DNA from 3 places in the Mesorhizobium sp. P2_D6 genome. Region 1 is predicted to be linked to each of the others. Evidence: predicted binding sites of a transcription regulator. Region 1 holds the regulator's gene; each other region holds the start of a gene.

Region 1 (5,976 bases):
CGGCGAAGGCGGCACAGGGCTGATCCCCTCGCCCACCGGCGAAGGCCAGATTCTGTTCAAGGTGGCCGAAGTGTTCGAGCCGGCCGGAGCCGACGCCAGTTCGGTTCCCGACGACGCGCAGAAATCCTTCACGCAAGGCATGTCCGACGATCTGCTCGACCAGTTGGTGGCGCAATTGCAGACGCAATACGCCGTCAGCATCGACCAGGCCGCCGTTGCACAAGCCGTAGCCCAATGAACGTTTTGGCCCTATGAGCGCCCTCAAGATCCATATCGCCAAGGTCGCCACCGGGACCGCGCTTACCTTCGAGGAAGCGCGCGAAGCCTTCGACATCATCATGTCGGGCGACGCGACGCCGGGCCAGATCGGCGGCTTCCTGATGGCGCTGCGCGTGCGCGGCGAGACGGTGAGCGAGATCTCCGGCGCCGTTGCCACCATGCGCGCCAAGATGCTGCGCGTCGAAGCGCCTGAAGGCGCCATCGACATCGTCGGCACCGGCGGCGACAACTCCCATTCGGTCAACATCTCGACGGCTTCGGCCTTCGTCATCGCCGGTTGCGGCGTGCCGGTGGCAAAGCATGGCAATCGCGGCCTGTCGTCGCTGACGGGCGCCGCCGACGTGCTGGTTGCGCTCGGCGTCAAGATCGATATCCCGCCGGAGACGATCGGCCGCTGCATCCATGAGGCCGGCGTCGGCTTCATGTTCGCGCCGGCGCATCATCCGGCGATGAAGCATGTCGGCCCGACCCGCGTCGAGCTCGGCACCCGCACCATCTTCAACCTGCTTGGCCCGCTGTCCAATCCGGCCAGCGTCAGCCGCCAGATGGTCGGCGTTTTCCTGCCGGAATGGATCGTGCCGGTGGCCGAGACGTTGAAAGCGCTGGGCACAGACCACGCCTGGGTCGTCCATGGCGACGGCTATGACGAGATCACCACCACTGGCGAGACGCAAGTTGCGGAACTGGCCGGCGGCGAGATCCGCCATTTTACGCTCTCCCCCGAAGCGGTCGGTTTGCAGCGCCACACCAAGGACGAGTTGCGCGGCGGCGACGCCGCCTACAACGCCAAGGCGTTGCGCGACATGCTGGGCGGCGCTGCCGGCGCCTATCGCGACACGGTGCTGATGAATGCCGGCGCCGGCATGGTGGTGGCGGGCAAGGCGACAACGCTGGCCGACGGCATGGCGGCGGCGGCACAAGCCATCGACAGCGGCCGGGCGCTCGGCGTGCTCGACAGGCTGGTCGAGATTTCGAACGGATAGAGCCGTGGCTGACATTCTGCGCAAGATCGAGGCCTACAAGCGTGACGAGATCGCGGCTGCGAAAGCGCGGATCCCGCTGGCCGAGATCAAGGCGCGGGCCAAGGACGCGGACGCGCCGCGCGGCTTTCTCAGGGCGCTCGAGGCGAAGCGTAGGTCGGGCAACTTTGCCCTGATCGCCGAAATCAAGAAGGCGAGCCCTTCCAAAGGGTTGATCCGCGCCGATTTCGACCCGCCGGCGCTGGCGCAAGCCTATCAGAAAGGCGGCGCTGCCTGTCTTTCGGTGCTGACCGATGCGCCGTCCTTCCAGGGCGCGCCGGAATTTCTCACCAACGCGCGCAAGGCGGTGTCGCTGCCGGCGCTGCGCAAGGATTTCCTGTTCGATCCCTACCAGGTCTACGAGGCACGCGCCTGGGGCGCCGACGCCATCTTGATCATCATGGCCAGCGTCGATGATGCGCTGGCAAGCGAACTGGAAGCGACCGCATTCGAACTCGGCATGGATGCGCTGATCGAGGTGCATGACGAGGCCGAGACGCAGCGCGCGGTAAAACTGTCATCGCAGCTGATCGGCATCAACAACCGCAACCTCAGGACATTCGAGACCAGTCTCGAAACTTCGGAGCGTCTGGCGTCGATGGTGCCGGGAGGCCGCTTGTTGGTCAGCGAGAGCGGCATTTTCAGCCACGACGACTGCCTCAGGATGCAAAAGACCGGCATCGAAACCTTCCTCGTCGGCGAAAGCCTGATGCGGCAAGAGGATGTCGCGGCGGCAACGCGCCTGCTTTTGACAGGCAAGGCGACGGCAGAGGCCATCTGACGATGACAGCCGCCCTCACCCATCTCGGCGCCAAGGGCGAGGCCAACATGGTCGATGTCGGCGACAAGGAGGAGACGACGCGCACGGCAATCGCGGAGGGCTTTGTCTCGATGCGGCCTGAAACCCTGAAGATGATCCTCGATGGCGACGCCAAGAAGGGCGATGTGCTGGGCACAGCGCGCATCGCCGGCATCATGGCGGCCAAGAAGACGCATGAGCTGATCCCGCTCTGCCATCCGCTGCTGTTGACCAAGGTGTCGGTCGACATCGAGCCGGACCCCGCTTTGCCCGGCCTCAGGGTCACCGCGCTCGCCCGCGTCACCGGCAAGACCGGGGTCGAGATGGAGGCGCTGACCGCGGCATCCGTGGCCTGCCTGACCATATACGACATGGCCAAGGCGGCCGACCGCGCCATGGTGATTTCCGGCATAAGGCTGGTGGAAAAGACCGGCGGCAAGTCCGGCGACTACAAGGCGGGTTCGTAAATGGCGCTGGTTCCGGTCGCCGAGGCGCTTCAACGCCTCCTCGACGGCGCTGCGGCGCTACCGGGTGAAAGCATCGCGCTGGCCGATGCGGCCGGCCGGGTGCTGGCGGAGCCTGTCGTGGCGCTACGCACCCAGCCGCCCTTCAACGCCTCAGCCATGGACGGCTATGCCGCGCGGGCGCAGGATGTGGCATCCGCCCCGACGCGGCTTTCGGTGATCGGCATGGCGCCGGCCGGCCGCGGCTTTGCCGGCTCAGTCGGCAGGGCGGAGGCTGTCCGCATTTTTACCGGCGCGCCGCTGCCCGAAGGTGCCGACACGATCGTCATCCAGGAGAATGTCCGCGACCTTGGCAATGGCCATATCGAGGTCACCGAGCCGACCGCAAAAGACTGTAATATCCGCCGTCGTGGATTGGATTTCTCGCAAGGCGACCTGCTCCTGCAACAAGGTCGCGTGCTCGATCCGGCCGCATTGTCGCTTGCGGCGTCGGCCAATCATCCACTGCTCAACGTCGTGCGCCGGCCGCTGGTCGCCATCATCGCCACCGGCGACGAGTTGCTGCCGCCGGGGCGTGACCCCGGTCCGGATCAGATCATCTCCTCCAACGCTTACGGCGTCGCGGCCGCCGCGCAGTCTGTCGGCGCCGAAGCGCTTGATCTCGGCATCGCGGCAGATCGCAAGGCCGACATAGCGGCGCTGGTGCGCAAGGCGGTCGCGGCAAAGGCCGACGTCATCGTCACGCTCGGCGGCGCCTCGGTTGGCGACCACGACCTCGTGCACGACGTGCTGACCGGCGAAGGCATGAAGCTCGATTTCTGGAAGCTCGCCATGCGCCCGGGCAAGCCGCTGATGTTCGGGCGTCTCGGCGACATCAGGTGCATCGGCCTGCCCGGCAATCCCGTGGCGAGCCTGGTCTGTTCGCAGCTGTTCTTGAAGCCGCTTTTGGCGCAGCTCGGCGGCCGCACGTACCGGCAGGACATCCGCCCGGCGCAGCTTGGCGCCGCGATGGCGGCCAATGATCTGAGGCAAGACTATGTGCGCGCCGTGGTGAGCGAAGAAACCGGCGCACGGGTGGCGACGCCGTTCGGCATCCAGGATTCCTCGATGCTGAGAATGCTGGCCGACGCCAACGGCTTGATCGTGCGCGAGCCCTTCGCTCCGGCCGCCGCCGCGGGTGCCGCCTGCAGCGTCCTGATGTTACGCTGAACAAAACGTCAACACATTCATTAAACTTTAAAAGGTTGCGGAACACAACTGGAACAGATAGTGTTTGTTCTGGGTTTGTTTTTTCCGATTCTGGTTTCAGAACCCGTGGGGGCCGCGATGCTGACGCGTAAACAACATGAACTTCTGATGTTCATCCATGAACGCCTGAAGGAGAGCGGAATCCCGCCGTCTTTCGACGAGATGAAGGAGGCGCTCGACCTCGCGTCCAAGTCCGGCATTCACCGCCTGATCACGGCGCTTGAGGAGCGTGGCTTCATTCGCCGGTTGCCGAACCGGGCGCGCGCGCTCGAGGTGCTGCGGCTGCCCGACTCGATCGCACCCGGCCTCAATGCGGCGAAGAAGTTTTCGCCAAGCATCATCCAGGGCAGTCTCGGCCAAGGCGGTCAGGGCCAAGGCGGTCTCGGCCGCCAGATCAAGCCGGCCTCCTCGTCTCGTTCGATGTCGGCCGGCAATGACGACGCCGTTTCCGCGGTGTCGATCCCGGTGATGGGCCGCATCGCCGCCGGTGTGCCGATCGACGCAATCCAGCACCAGACGCATTCGATCTCGGTGCCGCCGGACATGATCATGGGCGGCGAACACTATGCGCTCGAGGTCAAGGGTGACTCGATGATCGAGGCCGGCATTTTCGACGGCGATACGGTGATCATCCGCAATGCCGATACGGCGAGCCCCGGCGAGATCGTGGTGGCGCTGGTCGATGAAGAGGAAGCGACGTTGAAGCGCTTCCGCCGCAAGGGCGCCTCGATCGCGCTGGAAGCCGCCAACCCGGCCTACGAAACCCGCATCTTCGGGCCGGACAGGGTCAAGGTGCAGGGCAAGCTGGTCGGCCTGATCCGGCGCTACTGAGCCGGCTTACTTTTCGAGCCGCTTGTAAGGCGGCAGACCGCGTGCTTCGCGTGAGAAGCGGCGTTGCTCGTGCCAGGGACGATAGGGCTTGTCGACGGCGAAACGGATCATTGGCGCTGTCGCGGCCGATTGTGGGTCGAAGAAGACGGCGGCACTGCCATCGCGGGCAAGTTGCTTCTTGGTCACGACCAGCACCAGCGGGTCGCGGCACGGATTGTAGGCGGTGGCGTCGTCGATGACGATCAGGCTCGCGAAAGCGCAGGCTGGCCGCGCTGTGTTGCGGTCTTTTGCCAGCGCGATGATGGCTCCGGCCGGATGCCGGGCAATGCAGAGATTGCCTGTGCAATAGAAGGGCGAGCCTGGCGGCAGGTCGAGCGGGTCTAGATCGAACCGCGTGTCCGTTGCCTCGAAAATCTCAGGCGGGATAATGGTTTCGGCTCTCAATGCCCGTTTCCAATTATCGGTGGTGAATTCGTTCCAGCGTTCCCGGTTGAGCGCGAGTTCGCCGCCGCCGATCGGCAATGCCACCAGATGCGCATCTTCCGAGATAAGCAGATCGGGCGTGCGCACCTGTGGCACAGTCAACAGGCCGGCCAGCGCGAAAGGCACGGCCGCCAGCCTCAGCCACGTGGTGGCCATGGTGGCGATGACGAGGGCGACCGCCACCAGCAGCACCGAGCGGATAGAGATCAGGCCGACGGCATCGACCGGCGAACGTTCGGAAATCCAGGCGGAGATGGCGATCATCGCCGCCAGGCCCTTGCCCATCACATAAAGGAACGGTCCATCGGCGCCGAACGGCATCGCCAGCGCGCTGAGCACGGCGAAGGGCATGACGATCAACGACACAATCGGCATCACGGCCAGATTTGCGAGCAGGCTGAGTGGCGACACGCGCTGGAAATGCCAGATGGCGAATAGCGCGGTGGCACTTCCGGCAATGATCGAGGTCATGGCGAGGCCGCCCATGGCCAGCAGGAATCTTCGCGACAGAAAGCCGACGAACGAGCGCCTTGCGGGCGGCGTTCTCACCTTGTCGGCACGGTAGTCGGCCCAGCCGGCATAGGCGCCGACAAGGGCGGCGGTGGCCGCAAACGACATCTGGAAACTCGGGCCGACAACCTCATGCGGCGACACAAGGATGACGGCGATGGCCGAGATCGCCAGATTGCGCATGGTCAGCGCTGCGCGATCAAACAGCACCGCGACAAGCATGACCGCCAGCATGATGAAGCTGCGCTCGGCGGCAACCACGATGCCTGAAATGACGAGATAGGCGGCGATGGAAACAAGTGCCGCTGCGGCGGCATATTTCTTGACAGGCCGGCGCGAGGAG
Region 2 (5,976 bases), on a different contig from region 1:
GCGGCGCCGAACAGCGTGAGGAAGACGGCGCCCAGCGTCAGCGGCATCACCCAGACCGCGATGGACGCGAACCGGATCCGGCGCCGGCCGAAGCGACGCGCCGTCTTGCGCCAGCGGATGAAATCCCGGATGAACCGCAGTGGCACCGCCAGCAGGAACAGCGCGATCTGGCCGGCAATGCGGGCGATGCGGTGTTGCAACCGCCCGGCCAGCGACAATGCAAACACCACCATGGCCACGAGCGCGACCGAGACCGACAGCGCGCTGACATTTTCAGCCAGCGGCAGCAGCGCGACCAACAGGCAGGCCGGCTTGAGCCACGGCATTGGGGAATTGAGGGCAGCGGGATGCACGGCGACAACCGCGCCGGCAGTCACGATGGCGAACAAAAGGACGGTAATGCCGGCAGGTTGGGCGTAGAAGAGAAAATCCGCCAGCGCGACGAGCAGGACGGCAATGCCGAAGCGGCTGCAGAAGCTGACGAACGATGTCATGCGCGGACTTTCCTGGTGGGCTGGATCCGGCCGACGGGCGGATGCTTGGGTATAAAAGGGAGCAGGCTTGCCTCCGGGCGATGGCGGGCCTCCGGCCGCGGCGGATCGACCAGCCACCAGCTTTCGCTGCGCAGCCGGTAAGGCAGGGACCAACGGTGGATGTTTCGCTGTTGCATGCCGCTGTTGTCGCGGATCCGCATGGATACGGCAGGGCGCAGCGAAGGAGGTTTTCCGCAGACCCGTGCAGTTTTCGTGCAGGAACCAGCCCCCTTCTCCCCGTTCACGGGGAGAAGGTCCCGGCAGGGGGATGAGGGGCAGCGCCGACTTCGGGCAAGCCGCACCCTTGCCTCACCCGCCTGTTGCCGGCATAGATCGAGCATGGAACCCTACCGCCCGCGCCGCTCTGTACTCTACGTCCCCGCCTCCAACGACAAGGCGCTGGCCAAGATCGCGACACTTACCTGCGATGCCGTCATTATCGACCTCGAAGACGCCGTTGCTCCCGCCGACAAGGTCGCGGCGCGTGAAAAACTGGCGGCTATTTTCGCCAGCCGGTCGAAGCGGCGCTGCGAGATGATCGTGCGCGTCAACGCGCTGTCCAGCGAATGGGGCAACCATGATTTGCTGGCCGCGGCGAAATTCGAGCCCGACGGCATCTTGCTGTCCAAGGTCGCCACGCCGCGCGACATCCTCGAAGTCGGCGACGTGCTCGACGATAATTTTGCCCCCGACAGCGTCAAACTATGGGCGATGATCGAGACGCCCAAGGCCATGCTCAACATCGGCGCCATAGCCGAACTCGGCCGCGACCCGGCCTCGCGCCTCAATTGTTTCGTTGCCGGAACGAACGATCTGGTCAAGGAGACCGGCATTCTGGCGACGCCCGACCGGCGCTACCTCGTACCATGGCTGATGCAAATGGTGCTGGCTGCCCGCGCCGGCGGAATCGACATGCTGGACGGCGTCTCCAACGATTTTCGCGACCTCGATGCTTTTGCGCGCGAGTGCACGGAAGCTGCGGCCATGGGGTTCGACGGCAAGACGCTGATCCACCCGGCCCAGATCGAAGCCGCCAACCGCGCCTTTGCACCGGCGCCAGATGCCCTGGCCGAGGCGCGCGCGGTGAAAGATGCCTTCGCCCTGCCGGAAAATGCCGGCAAGGGCGTGATTGCGCTGAACGGCAGGATGGTCGAGCGGCTGCATCTGGCGCAGGCCGAAAAACTGCTGGCGAAGGCCGCCGCCATCGGCGCATGATTGCCGAAGCCGGCTTCGAAAAAGATCCCGCCCGACAAGACAAACTCACGACAGGACTTGAACCATGAGACTCTACCGCTTTTTATCCGCGCCCGACGATTCAACCTTTTGCCACAAGGTCACCGCGGCGCTGAACAAGGGCTGGCACCTCTACGGCTCGCCGACCTACGCCTACGACAAGAAAACCAAATCGATGCGCTGTGGCCAGTCGGTCGTGAAGGATATCGACGGCCAGGAATACGGGCCGGATACGAAGCTGAGCGATTGGTAGGCTTTGCCAAAGCGCCGACGCAGGATGTGTCGAGATCCAGGTCAGGCCGAGTCGAAAATGGTGGCTTCCGAGAACCGGAGCGGAGCGTACTTTAAGTACGTGAGCACCGGAAGCGCAGGAAGCTACTATTTGCAGGCCGGCCTCACCTGAAGATCGGCACAGCCTTACTCCGCCGCCTCTTCAATCTTCTCCATATCATCGTCCGACAGGCCGAAATGGTGGCCGATCTCGTGGATCAGCACGTGGGTGACGATGTCGCCCAGCGTCTCTTCGTTCTCGGCCCAGTAGTCGAGGATGGCGCGGCGGTAGAGGGTGATGCGGTTCGGGCCTTCGCCGGTCTGCGGATTCCAACGCTCGGCAATGCCGCGGCCCTCGAACAGGCCAAGCAGGTCGAACGGCGTCTCCAGCGACAGATCGTCCATGATCTCGTCGGTCGGGAACTCGGCGATCACGATGACGATCTCGCCGGTCAGCTTGCGAAAATCGTCCGGCAGATGCGCGTACGCCTCCAGCGCCAGAAACTCCATTTCCTCGATCGAGGGCGAGAGTTCGTCGTGCCAGGTGCGGGTCTTGTAGATGCGGGCCATGCGTTGTCCTTTGATCCCGGCATATAGGCTTTCGCACCGGACTCGGCAATGAAGCGGCAATTTCATGACGTCAATGGCTATAGAGGAATAAATTCCTTCTGACTCCGCTTGACTCTTGGGGCACCCTCTGGAATCTATAGGAACATAACAGGAACAATTGTGAGAGAAACTGACCGTCATGGCGACATCAGCCGTGGCGCGGGAGACTGTTTTTGCCCTGCGCCGCCAGATCGCGAAGATCGAGGGAACGCTGCCCGAGCGCCTGGCCGCGCCGGCTGGCGAGCGGCCTCGCGCGCGTGCTTACGGCGATGCCGGCGGGCCAGAATCCGATATCGCACCGGACATCACCATCATCCGGCGCGGCCTTGCCGTAGCGTCACCGGATGCCTTCCTGCCCACCGGCCTTGAACGCCTCGATGCCACACTCAGCGGCGGCCTGCCGAAAGCCGCCCTCACCGAGATCCATGGCCTCGAGACCCGCAATGCCGGGGCGGTCGCCGGCTTTGTGCTGTCGCTGGTCAGCCTGATCCTCAGGGGGCAGAGATTGCCCGTGCTGTGGATCGGCACGTCGGAGATTTTTCGCGAGGCCGGCTTTCCCTATGCCAGGGGATTGCAGGGCATGTTCGGCATCGCGCCGGAGCAATTGCTGTTTTCCGAGGCGGCGAAACTCACCGATGCGCTGTGGGTGGCCGAGGAAGCCGCGAAGATGACCGCGCTGGCCGCAATCATCCTCGAAATCCGCGGCAGCCCGCAGCGGCTCGACCTCACCGCAACGCGCCGGCTGCACGCCCGCGCGCAAAGCGCCGGCCGGCCGGTGTTTCTGCTGCGCCAGGCCGGCGAGGCCGAGCCAACGGCGGCACCCGTACGCCTTATCGTGTCGACCGCAGCGGCTGCAAGCCGCCGGACCATCGCCGGGCCGCTCGCCGGCTCGATCGGCCGCCCCGCCTTCACCGTCAGCATCGGCAAGAGCCGTAGCGCTCTGCCGGGACAATTCACACTGGAGTGGAACCCCGATGAACACAGTTTCGAAGAAAGACGGGAAGAACGGCCAGAGAATTCTGTCGCTGTGGTTTCCGCATCTCGGGGCAGAGCGGATCCTGCGCCAGCGCCTGGGACGGTCGTGGCGTTCCCGGCCGTCGGATCATTTGCCTCTGGTGATCAGCCATCGCGACCGCAGCGCCCAGCGCATATCGGCCCTCGACGAGCGGGCTGAGGCGCTGCACCTGAAGCGTGGCATGGGTATCGCCGACGCGCGCGCCATGCATCCCTCGATCGACATTGTCGAGGCCGATCCGGAAGCCGACCGCCGGCTGCTCGAAGGCCTCGCCGACTGGTGCGACCGTTATACGCCGCTGGTGGCGCTCGATGGCGCCGACGGGCTTTATCTCGACGTCACCGGCTGCACGCATCTGTTCGGCGGCGAACGCGCCATGCTGGATGACATTCTTGCACGCTTTTTCCAGCAGGGTTTCGATGTCCGCGCCGGCCTTGCCGCGACGCCGGGCGCGGCCTGGGCGGCGGCGCGCTTCTGTGGCGACCGCATCGTTCCCTCAGGCGAGGAGGAAGCGCTGCTTGCCCCTTTGCCGCTGGCCGCGCTACGCATCGAAGCCGATATCCGCGCCAGCCTGGAAAGTGTGGGCCTGCGCACCGCGGGCGCAGTCATGGCCGCACCGCGCGCACCGCTTGCCCGTCGCTTCGGCTCTACCTTGCTGTTGCGGCTAGACCAGGCGCTCGGCCGTCTCGACGAGGCGGTGTCGCCGCGCCTGCCCGTAGCGCCGCTTTCGGTCGAGCGCCACCTCGCCGAGCCGGTCGTGTTGACCGCCGAGATCGAGCGGCTGGTGGAAATGCTGGCGGTGACCCTGAAGGCCGACCTCGAGCGCCGCGGCGAAGGCGCCCGGATGCTGGCGCTGCTTTTGTTTCGCGTCGACGGCGCCGTCAGCCGCATCGCCGTCGGCACCTCACGGCCTTTGCGCGAACCAAAGCTGATCCAGCGCCTGTTCCACGAGCGGCTGACAGCACTCGAACAGGACATCGATGCCGGCTACGGCTTCGACCTGGTGCGGCTTTCCGTGTTGGCAGCCGCAGCCTTCGACATGCAGCAGGCCGATTTGACCGGAGAGGCGCAAGATGACGGCGCCGACATCGCGCTGTTTGCCGACCGCATCCGCGCCCGACTCGGCGACAATGCTGTGCTCAAAGCGGTCGCCGTCGAGAGCCATCTGCCGGAGCGCGCCGTCGCCACCATCCCCTTCTCGGAGGCGCCGCAACGGACCACGCCGCCGAAAAGATCGGACCGGAAAGACGCGCCGCCGACAACCATCTTCCCGCCGGAGCGGCCGATCCGGCTGTTCCGTTCGCCCGAGCCGATCGAGGTGCCGGCGACCGAAATGCCGGAGGGACCGCCGATGAATTTCCGCTGGCGCCGCGCGCTCTACCGGGTCGCCCGCGCCGAAGGGCCCGAACGCATCGCGCCGGAATGGTGGCAGAAGGGCGAGGAGGACGCGCCGACGCGCGACTATTTCCGCATCGAGGACAGCGACGGCCGCCGCTACTGGCTCTACCGCCAGGGGCTCTACGGCGCCGGCCAGCCTTCGCCGCGCTGGTTCATGCACGGGGTCTTCGCATGAACGCGCTGACCATCATCCCCTATGCCGAATTCGGCATCCAGTCGAATTTCTCCTTCCTGCGCGGCGCCTCCAAGCCGGAGGAACTGGTGGTGGCGGCGAAATTCCTCGGCTTCTCCTCGATCGGGCTAGCAGATCGCAACACCGTCGCCGGCGTCGTGCGCGCCTGGCAGCAGGCCAAGGTTGAGAAGCTCGCCTACCACCCCGGTTGCCGGCTGGTGTTCGGCGACGGCACGCCGGACATTCTCGCCTATCCGCAGAACCGCAAGGGCTGGGGCCATCTCTGCCGCATGCTGACGCAGGCCAATCTGCGCGACGAAAACGAGAAAGGTGCAACTCTTCTCCAGCACAGCGACCTGCTCGAATGGGGCGATCTTCTGTCGCTGGCGGTGCTGCCGGATCTCTCGGCGAATACCGACGATCCCCTGGCATTGATCCGTCAGCTGAAGGATCGTTTTGGCGCCAACCTGCGGCTAGGCGTGGCGCCGGACTATCGCGGCAATGACCGCTTCCGCATCGAGCAGGCGGCCGCCATGGCCGATATCGCCGGCGTGCCGCTGATGGCGACCAACGATGTGCTCTATCACACAGCCGAGCGGCGCTCGCTGCAGGATGTGCTTACCGCCATCCGCCTCAATGTGCCGGTCGCCGAGGTCGGGCTGGAACTGACGGCCAATGCCGAGCGCCATCTAAAGCCGCCGCTGGAAATGGCCCGCCTCTTTCGCCGCCATCCGCAGGCGCTGGCC
Region 3 (5,976 bases), 270 kb from region 1:
GGCCGCGATCATGGTGGCGGCGACGGTGGTGCCGCCGGTGCGTCCCTCAGCAACCGCAAAGCCGAGATCGGCGCGCGAGAGCTTCATGGCGTCGCCGGTCATGGCCAGCGATTCGCGCTCGCCGTCCGACAGCCCGATCTTGATGCGGCCGGCGACCACGGCGATCGTCGCCGGCACCGCACCATTGTCCAAAATGATCTTTTCGACATTGGCCGCCATGGCGCCATTGTCGGGGTAGGGCATGCCATGGGTGATGATGGTGCTTTCCAGCGCCACCACGGGGCGCCCGGCGGCGAGCGCCTCGGCCACCGGCGGGTGGATGTCGATGAAGGGGCGGGCGCTTTGCGGGGTCATGACGGTCTCCGGTCCGAAGTGCTGCGCGTCCCCGTAGACGGCGCGCTCCGGCAATGGCAATTCGCCGCCCTCATGCCATTTCCTGTGCGTCGGGCACAAGGGCCAGCGCCTCGTTGAAGGTGGCGGCGGTGAAGGCCGGAACGGCGTCAGCGCTTTCGATGGCGAGCGTTGCCGCGGCCACGCCTTCGCGCAGGGCCTGGCGCAGGGCCAGGCCGCGCAGCAGGGCAGCGATGGTAGCACCGGCCAGCGCGTCGCCGGCGCCGGTGACGTCGGCGACCTTTCTGGGGGCCGGCGGCAGGATCGAAAAGGCGCCGGCTTCGTCGAAACCCAGCACCGGGCCATCGCCCGCCGTCACCACGCCACTCCTGAGGCCGCTGCAGCGCAAACCGTCGACGGTCTCTCGCTCGGTGGCATTCGCGCCGACACCGGCCAGCACCATGGCCTCGCGCCGGTTCATGAAGACCTGCGCGAGCTCCTTCAGCACCGGGATCAGCCGCACCACCTTGGCCGGCGAAATGGCGATGGCATAGACCGGCTTGCCGGCGGCTAGGCCCACCAGCCGCTCCAGCGCCGATGACGGCAGATTGGCGTCGCACAGCACCGCGTCGGCCTCGGCGACCACCTCGCGCACCTTGGAGCGGCGGATCTGCTTGGGGAACGCCAGATCATAGAGCGCCATGTCGGCAAAGCCGGTGATCAGCTCGCCGTCACGGTCGATCAGCGCCGTATAGCTTGGCGTGGTGCGGTCGAGGAACACCGCCGACAGATCGGCGATGCCGGCTTCAGCGATGGCACGCGACACCGTCTCGCCCGCCGCATCGCCGCCGCGCATCGACATCAGCGAGGCCGAGACGCCGCGCCGCACGAGGCTGCGCAGCGCGTTGAAGACGCCGCCGCCGACATCCTCGCGCATCGTGCCGGGGTTGGACGCCGCAGGCACGTAATCGCCCGACACCTGGCCGCGCCGGTCGATATGGGCGCCGCCCACCGCCAGGATTTTTGCAGATTTCACCATGCCGGCGATATGACCTTTGTTATTCCTGCCGCACAAGCGTCCAGCAATTCCAGGAAAAGTGTGAAACGGTTTTCCGTCCGGAATTGCGTCAAAAGGAGATAGAGCAGTTCGCTGTTTCCATGAAACAGCGAACTGCTCTAGGCTGTGCGGCGGAGCTTCGCAGGCAAGCCAGCGATTCGGGCGGAGCCAAACCGCCGGACCGTCTGGCCCAATGCGGAAAGCGTCCGAAAACCAAACCACGAGACAAAAAAAGAACAAATCAGGATAAAGATTGTTTTTCAGATATTTGACCCCTCTTGCCAAACGAGAACAAAAAAGGTACAAACTGGGCAGGGATTACGGATTGTCCGGCCTTCATTGACGACCAAGGGGTGATGTATCATGGCTCAGAATTCTTTGCGGCTTGTAGAGGACAAAGCGGTGGACAAATCAAAGGCTCTGGACGCGGCGCTGTCGCAAATCGAGCGCGCCTTCGGCAAGGGCTCGATCATGCGGCTGGGGGCCAATGAGCAGGTCGTCGAGATCGAAACCGTGCCGACCGGATCGCTTGGCCTCGACATCGCGCTCGGCGTCGGCGGCCTGCCGCGCGGCCGCATCGTCGAGATCTATGGGCCGGAAAGCTCGGGCAAGACGACGCTGGCGCTGCACACGGTTGCCGAAGCCCAGAAGAAGGGCGGCATCTGCGCCTTTGTCGATGCCGAGCACGCGCTTGACCCGGTCTATGCACGCAAGCTCGGCGTCGACCTGGAGAACCTCCTGATCTCGCAGCCCGACACCGGTGAGCAGGCGCTGGAAATCTGCGACACGCTGGTCCGCTCCGGCGCCATCGACGTGCTGGTTGTCGATTCGGTGGCAGCACTGACGCCGCGCGCTGAAATCGAGGGCGAAATGGGCGATTCGCTCCCCGGCCTGCAGGCGCGTCTGATGAGCCAGGCGCTGCGTAAGCTGACCGCCTCGATCTCGCGCTCCAACACCATGGTCATCTTCATCAACCAGATCCGCATGAAGATCGGCGTCATGTTCGGCTCGCCCGAAACCACCACCGGTGGCAACGCGTTGAAATTCTACGCTTCGGTGCGCCTCGACATCCGCCGCATCGGCTCGGTCAAGGACCGCGACGAGGTCGTCGGCAACCAGACCCGCGTCAAGGTGGTCAAGAACAAGCTGGCGCCGCCCTTCAAGGTGGTCGAGTTCGACATCATGTATGGCGAAGGCGTCTCCAAGACAGGCGAACTGGTCGACCTCGGCGTCAAGGCCGGCGTGGTCGAGAAGTCAGGCGCCTGGTTCTCCTACAATTCACAGCGCCTCGGCCAGGGCCGCGAGAACGCCAAGCTGTTCCTGCGCGACAATCCCGACACGGCGCGCGAGATCGAACTGGCGCTCAGGCAGAATGCAGGGCTGATTGCCGAGAAATTCCTCGAAAATGGCGGCCCTGAGCGCGGCGAGGACGACGGCTTCGAGGAAGAATCCGGCGCCATGTAAGGCAGTTGCCAGAGTTCGGCCATAAATCCGGTCTATTATCGAATGCTTAAGTAACAGAGTTCTTTAGTAATCGCGTTCCAAACCGCCGGCCTTCGCGCCGGCGGTTTTCGTTTTTGGGCAAGTGTGAAGGCAGCCTTGCAGCTGCTGGATTGGCCCAATTCCGTGTTTCTGGACAGGGTGAAGCCTGCCCGCTAAAAGGCCAAGTCGATCTTCTAAGAAGCAGAGACCAGTTTCCGCCGGCCGTGCCGGCGGTTTTCGCGAAAAGGCAGCAGTCATGAGTGGCGTGAACGAGATCCGGTCGACATTCCTCGACTATTTCCGCAAGGAGGGCCACGAGGTCGTGGCCTCGAGCCCGCTTGTGCCGCGCAACGACCCGACATTGATGTTCACCAATGCCGGCATGGTGCAGTTCAAGAACGTCTTCACCGGCCTGGAGAAGCGGCCCTATTCGCGCGCCACCACGGCGCAGAAAAGCGTGCGCGCCGGCGGCAAGCACAACGACCTCGACAATGTCGGCTACACCGCGCGCCACCTGACCTTCTTCGAGATGCTCGGCAACTTCTCCTTCGGCGACTATTTCAAGGAGCGCGCCATCGAGCTTGCCTGGAACCTGATCACCAAGGAGTTCGGGCTGAACAAGAGCAAGCTGCTGGTCACCGTCTATCACACCGATGACGAGGCGGCTGGCTTCTGGAAAAAGATCGCCGGTTTTTCCGACGACCGCATCATTCGAATCCCGACCTCGGACAATTTCTGGGCGATGGGCGACACCGGACCGTGCGGTCCGTGCTCGGAGATCTTCATCGACCGAGGCGAACACATTTGGGGCGGCCCTCCCGGCAGCCCGGAAGAGGATGGCGACCGCTTCCTCGAATTCTGGAACCTGGTGTTCATGCAGTATGAGCAAGTCACCAAGGAAGAGCGCATCGACCTGCCGCGGCCGTCGATCGACACCGGCATGGGCCTGGAACGTATGGCGTCGATCCTGCAAGGGGTGGAAAGCGTCTTTGAAACCGATCTGTTCCGCCACCTGATCGATGCGGCGTCGTCGGCGCTCGGGCAGGGGCCTGACAAGGAGACGGTCGCGTCCTTCCGCGTCATTGCCGACCATCTGCGCTCGTCCTCCTTCCTGGTCGCCGATGGCGTGCTGCCGTCCAACGAGGGCCGTGGCTACGTGCTGCGCCGCATCATGCGCCGTGCCATGCGCCATGCGCAGCTGCTCGGTGCCAAAGAGCCGTTGATGTGGAAGCTGGTGCCGGCGCTGGTGCGCGAGATGGGCCAAGCCTATCCCGAACTGCTGCGCGGCGAACAGCTGATCACCGAGACGCTGAAGCTCGAGGAAACCAGGTTCCGCAAGACGCTGGTGCGCGGCCTCGGCCTGCTCTCGGAAGCGACCGAAACGCTTCATGCCGGCGACATGCTGGATGGCGAGACCGCCTTCAAGCTCTACGACACCTATGGCTTCCCGCTCGATTTAACGCAGGACGCGCTGCGACAGCGCAGCATCTCGGTCGACCTTGCCGGCTTCACCCACGCGATGGAGCTGCAGAAGGCCGAGGCGCGCAAGCATTGGACCGGCTCCGGCGAGGCCGCCACCGAAACCGTGTGGTTTTCGGTGCGCGAACAGACCGGAGCCACCGAATTCCTCGGCTACGAGACTGAAGCTGCGGAAGGCCTCATCCAGGCGCTGGTCAAGGACGGCAAGACCGTCGACAGCGCCGGCAAGGGCGACGCCGTGGCGGTGGTCGTCAACCAGACGCCGTTCTATGGCGAATCCGGTGGCCAGATGGGCGACACCGGCGTCATCTCCGGCGAAGGTTTCTCGATCGAGGTTTCCGACACGCAGAAGAAGGCCGACGGTCTGTTCGTGCATCTGGGCAAGGTGGCAAGCGGCACCGTAAAAACGGGTGCCGCCGTCGAGCTGAAGGTTGATCATGCGCGCCGCACCAGGCTGCGCGCCAACCATTCGGCGACGCATCTGATCCACGAGGCTTTGCGCGAGGTGCTGGGCACCCATGTCGCGCAGAAAGGCTCGCTGGTCGCGCCGGAGCGGCTGCGTTTCGACATCTCGCACAACAAGCCGATCTCGGCGGAAGACCTCGAAGAGGTCGAGCGCATGGCCAACGAAATCGTCGTCCAGAACAGCCCGGTGACGACCCGCCTGATGTCGGTCGACGATGCCATTGCCGAAGGCGCCATGGCGCTGTTCGGCGAAAAATATGGTGACGAGGTGCGTGTCGTGTCGATGGGCACTGGCCTGCACGGCGCCAAGGCCAACCGGCCCTATTCGGTCGAGCTCTGCGGCGGCACCCATGTTCGGGCAACCGGCGATATCGGTCTGATCCGCGTCGTCTCCGACAGCGCGGTCGCCGCCGGCGTGCGCCGCATCGAGGCGCTGACCGGCGAAGCCGCGCGCAAACATCTCGACGAGCAGGACAGGCGGTTGAAGGCCGTCGCCTCGACATTGAAGATCTCGCCGGCCGACGTGCCGGCGCGTGTCGAGACGCTGCTTGAAGAGCGCAAGAAGCTCGAGAAGGAACTGAGCGAAGCGCGCAAGAAGCTGGCGCTGGGCGGCGGCGCCGCGGCCGGCGCGCCCTCAGAGAACGAGACCGTCGCCGGTGTCGGCTTCCTCGGCAAGGCCGTTTCCGGCGTGTCGCCGAAGGATTTGAAGCCGCTGGCCGATGCGGGAAAAACCTCGCTCGGCTCGGGTGTCGTCGTCTTCGTCGGCGCCGGTGAGGACAACAAGGCAAGCGTCGTCGTCGCCGTCACCGATGACCTTGTCGGCCGCTTCAGCGCCGTCGATCTGGTGCGCGTTGCGTCCGCCGCCTTGGGCGGGCAGGGCGGCGGCGGCCGGCCCGACATGGCGCAGGCCGGCGGCCCGGATGCGTCCAAGGCCAATGATGCGATCGCCGCGGTCAAGGCGGCACTGGAGGCAGCCTGAAAGCCGCCCTATGCCCGATAGCCCCGGCAAGCCCGACAGTCCTGGCAAGAGGGTGCTCGTCCTCGGCGGCTACGGACTGATCGGCGAAGCCGTCGTCGGCCGCCTGCTGGGCGACGGGCATCAGGTCACCGGCTTGGGTCGCGATATCAGGGATGCCGCGCGGCGTTGGCCGGCGGTGCGCTGG

What was found. The regulator LexA, encoded in region 1, represses DNA repair genes until DNA is damaged. The targets are predictions, from matches to a motif close to TGTTCNNNNTGTGTTCNG.
Region 2: AC1D1L_RS29510 (ImuA family protein) is a predicted target of LexA. The motif match lies at 2,745-2,762, and genes of this name have one in related genera.
Region 3: AC1D1L_RS08355 (carbohydrate kinase family protein) is a predicted target of LexA. The motif match lies at 1,609-1,626, and genes of this name have one in related genera.

The regions. Positions count from the first base shown of each region.
Region 1 is NZ_JBFUEG010000003.1:126,803-132,778, forward strand. Features, by position in the region: gene AC1D1L_RS06960 (peptidyl-prolyl cis-trans isomerase) at 1-238, shown strand, start outside; gene trpD (anthranilate phosphoribosyltransferase) at 252-1,262, shown strand; gene trpC (indole-3-glycerol phosphate synthase TrpC) at 1,267-2,079, shown strand; gene moaC (cyclic pyranopterin monophosphate synthase MoaC) at 2,082-2,564, shown strand; gene AC1D1L_RS06980 (molybdopterin molybdotransferase MoeA) at 2,565-3,770, shown strand; gene lexA (transcriptional repressor LexA) at 3,888-4,640, shown strand; gene AC1D1L_RS06990 (ComEC/Rec2 family competence protein) at 4,647-5,976, opposite strand, start outside.
Region 2 is NZ_JBFUEG010000022.1:4,942-10,917, forward strand. Features, by position in the region: gene AC1D1L_RS29490 (DUF4153 domain-containing protein) at 1-494, opposite strand, end outside; gene AC1D1L_RS29495 (HpcH/HpaI aldolase/citrate lyase family protein) at 873-1,748, shown strand; gene AC1D1L_RS29500 (DUF1737 domain-containing protein) at 1,813-2,019, shown strand; gene AC1D1L_RS29505 (metallopeptidase family protein) at 2,184-2,606, opposite strand; gene AC1D1L_RS29510 (ImuA family protein) at 2,785-3,819, shown strand; gene AC1D1L_RS29515 (DUF6504 family protein) at 3,761-5,233, shown strand; gene AC1D1L_RS29520 (error-prone DNA polymerase) at 5,230-5,976, shown strand, end outside.
Region 3 is NZ_JBFUEG010000003.1:399,082-405,057, reverse strand. Features, by position in the region: gene AC1D1L_RS08360 (pseudouridine-5'-phosphate glycosidase) at 1-354, opposite strand, end outside; gene AC1D1L_RS08355 (carbohydrate kinase family protein) at 425-1,369, opposite strand; gene recA (recombinase RecA) at 1,751-2,851, shown strand; gene alaS (alanine--tRNA ligase) at 3,126-5,792, shown strand; gene AC1D1L_RS08340 (SDR family oxidoreductase) at 5,803-5,976, shown strand, end outside.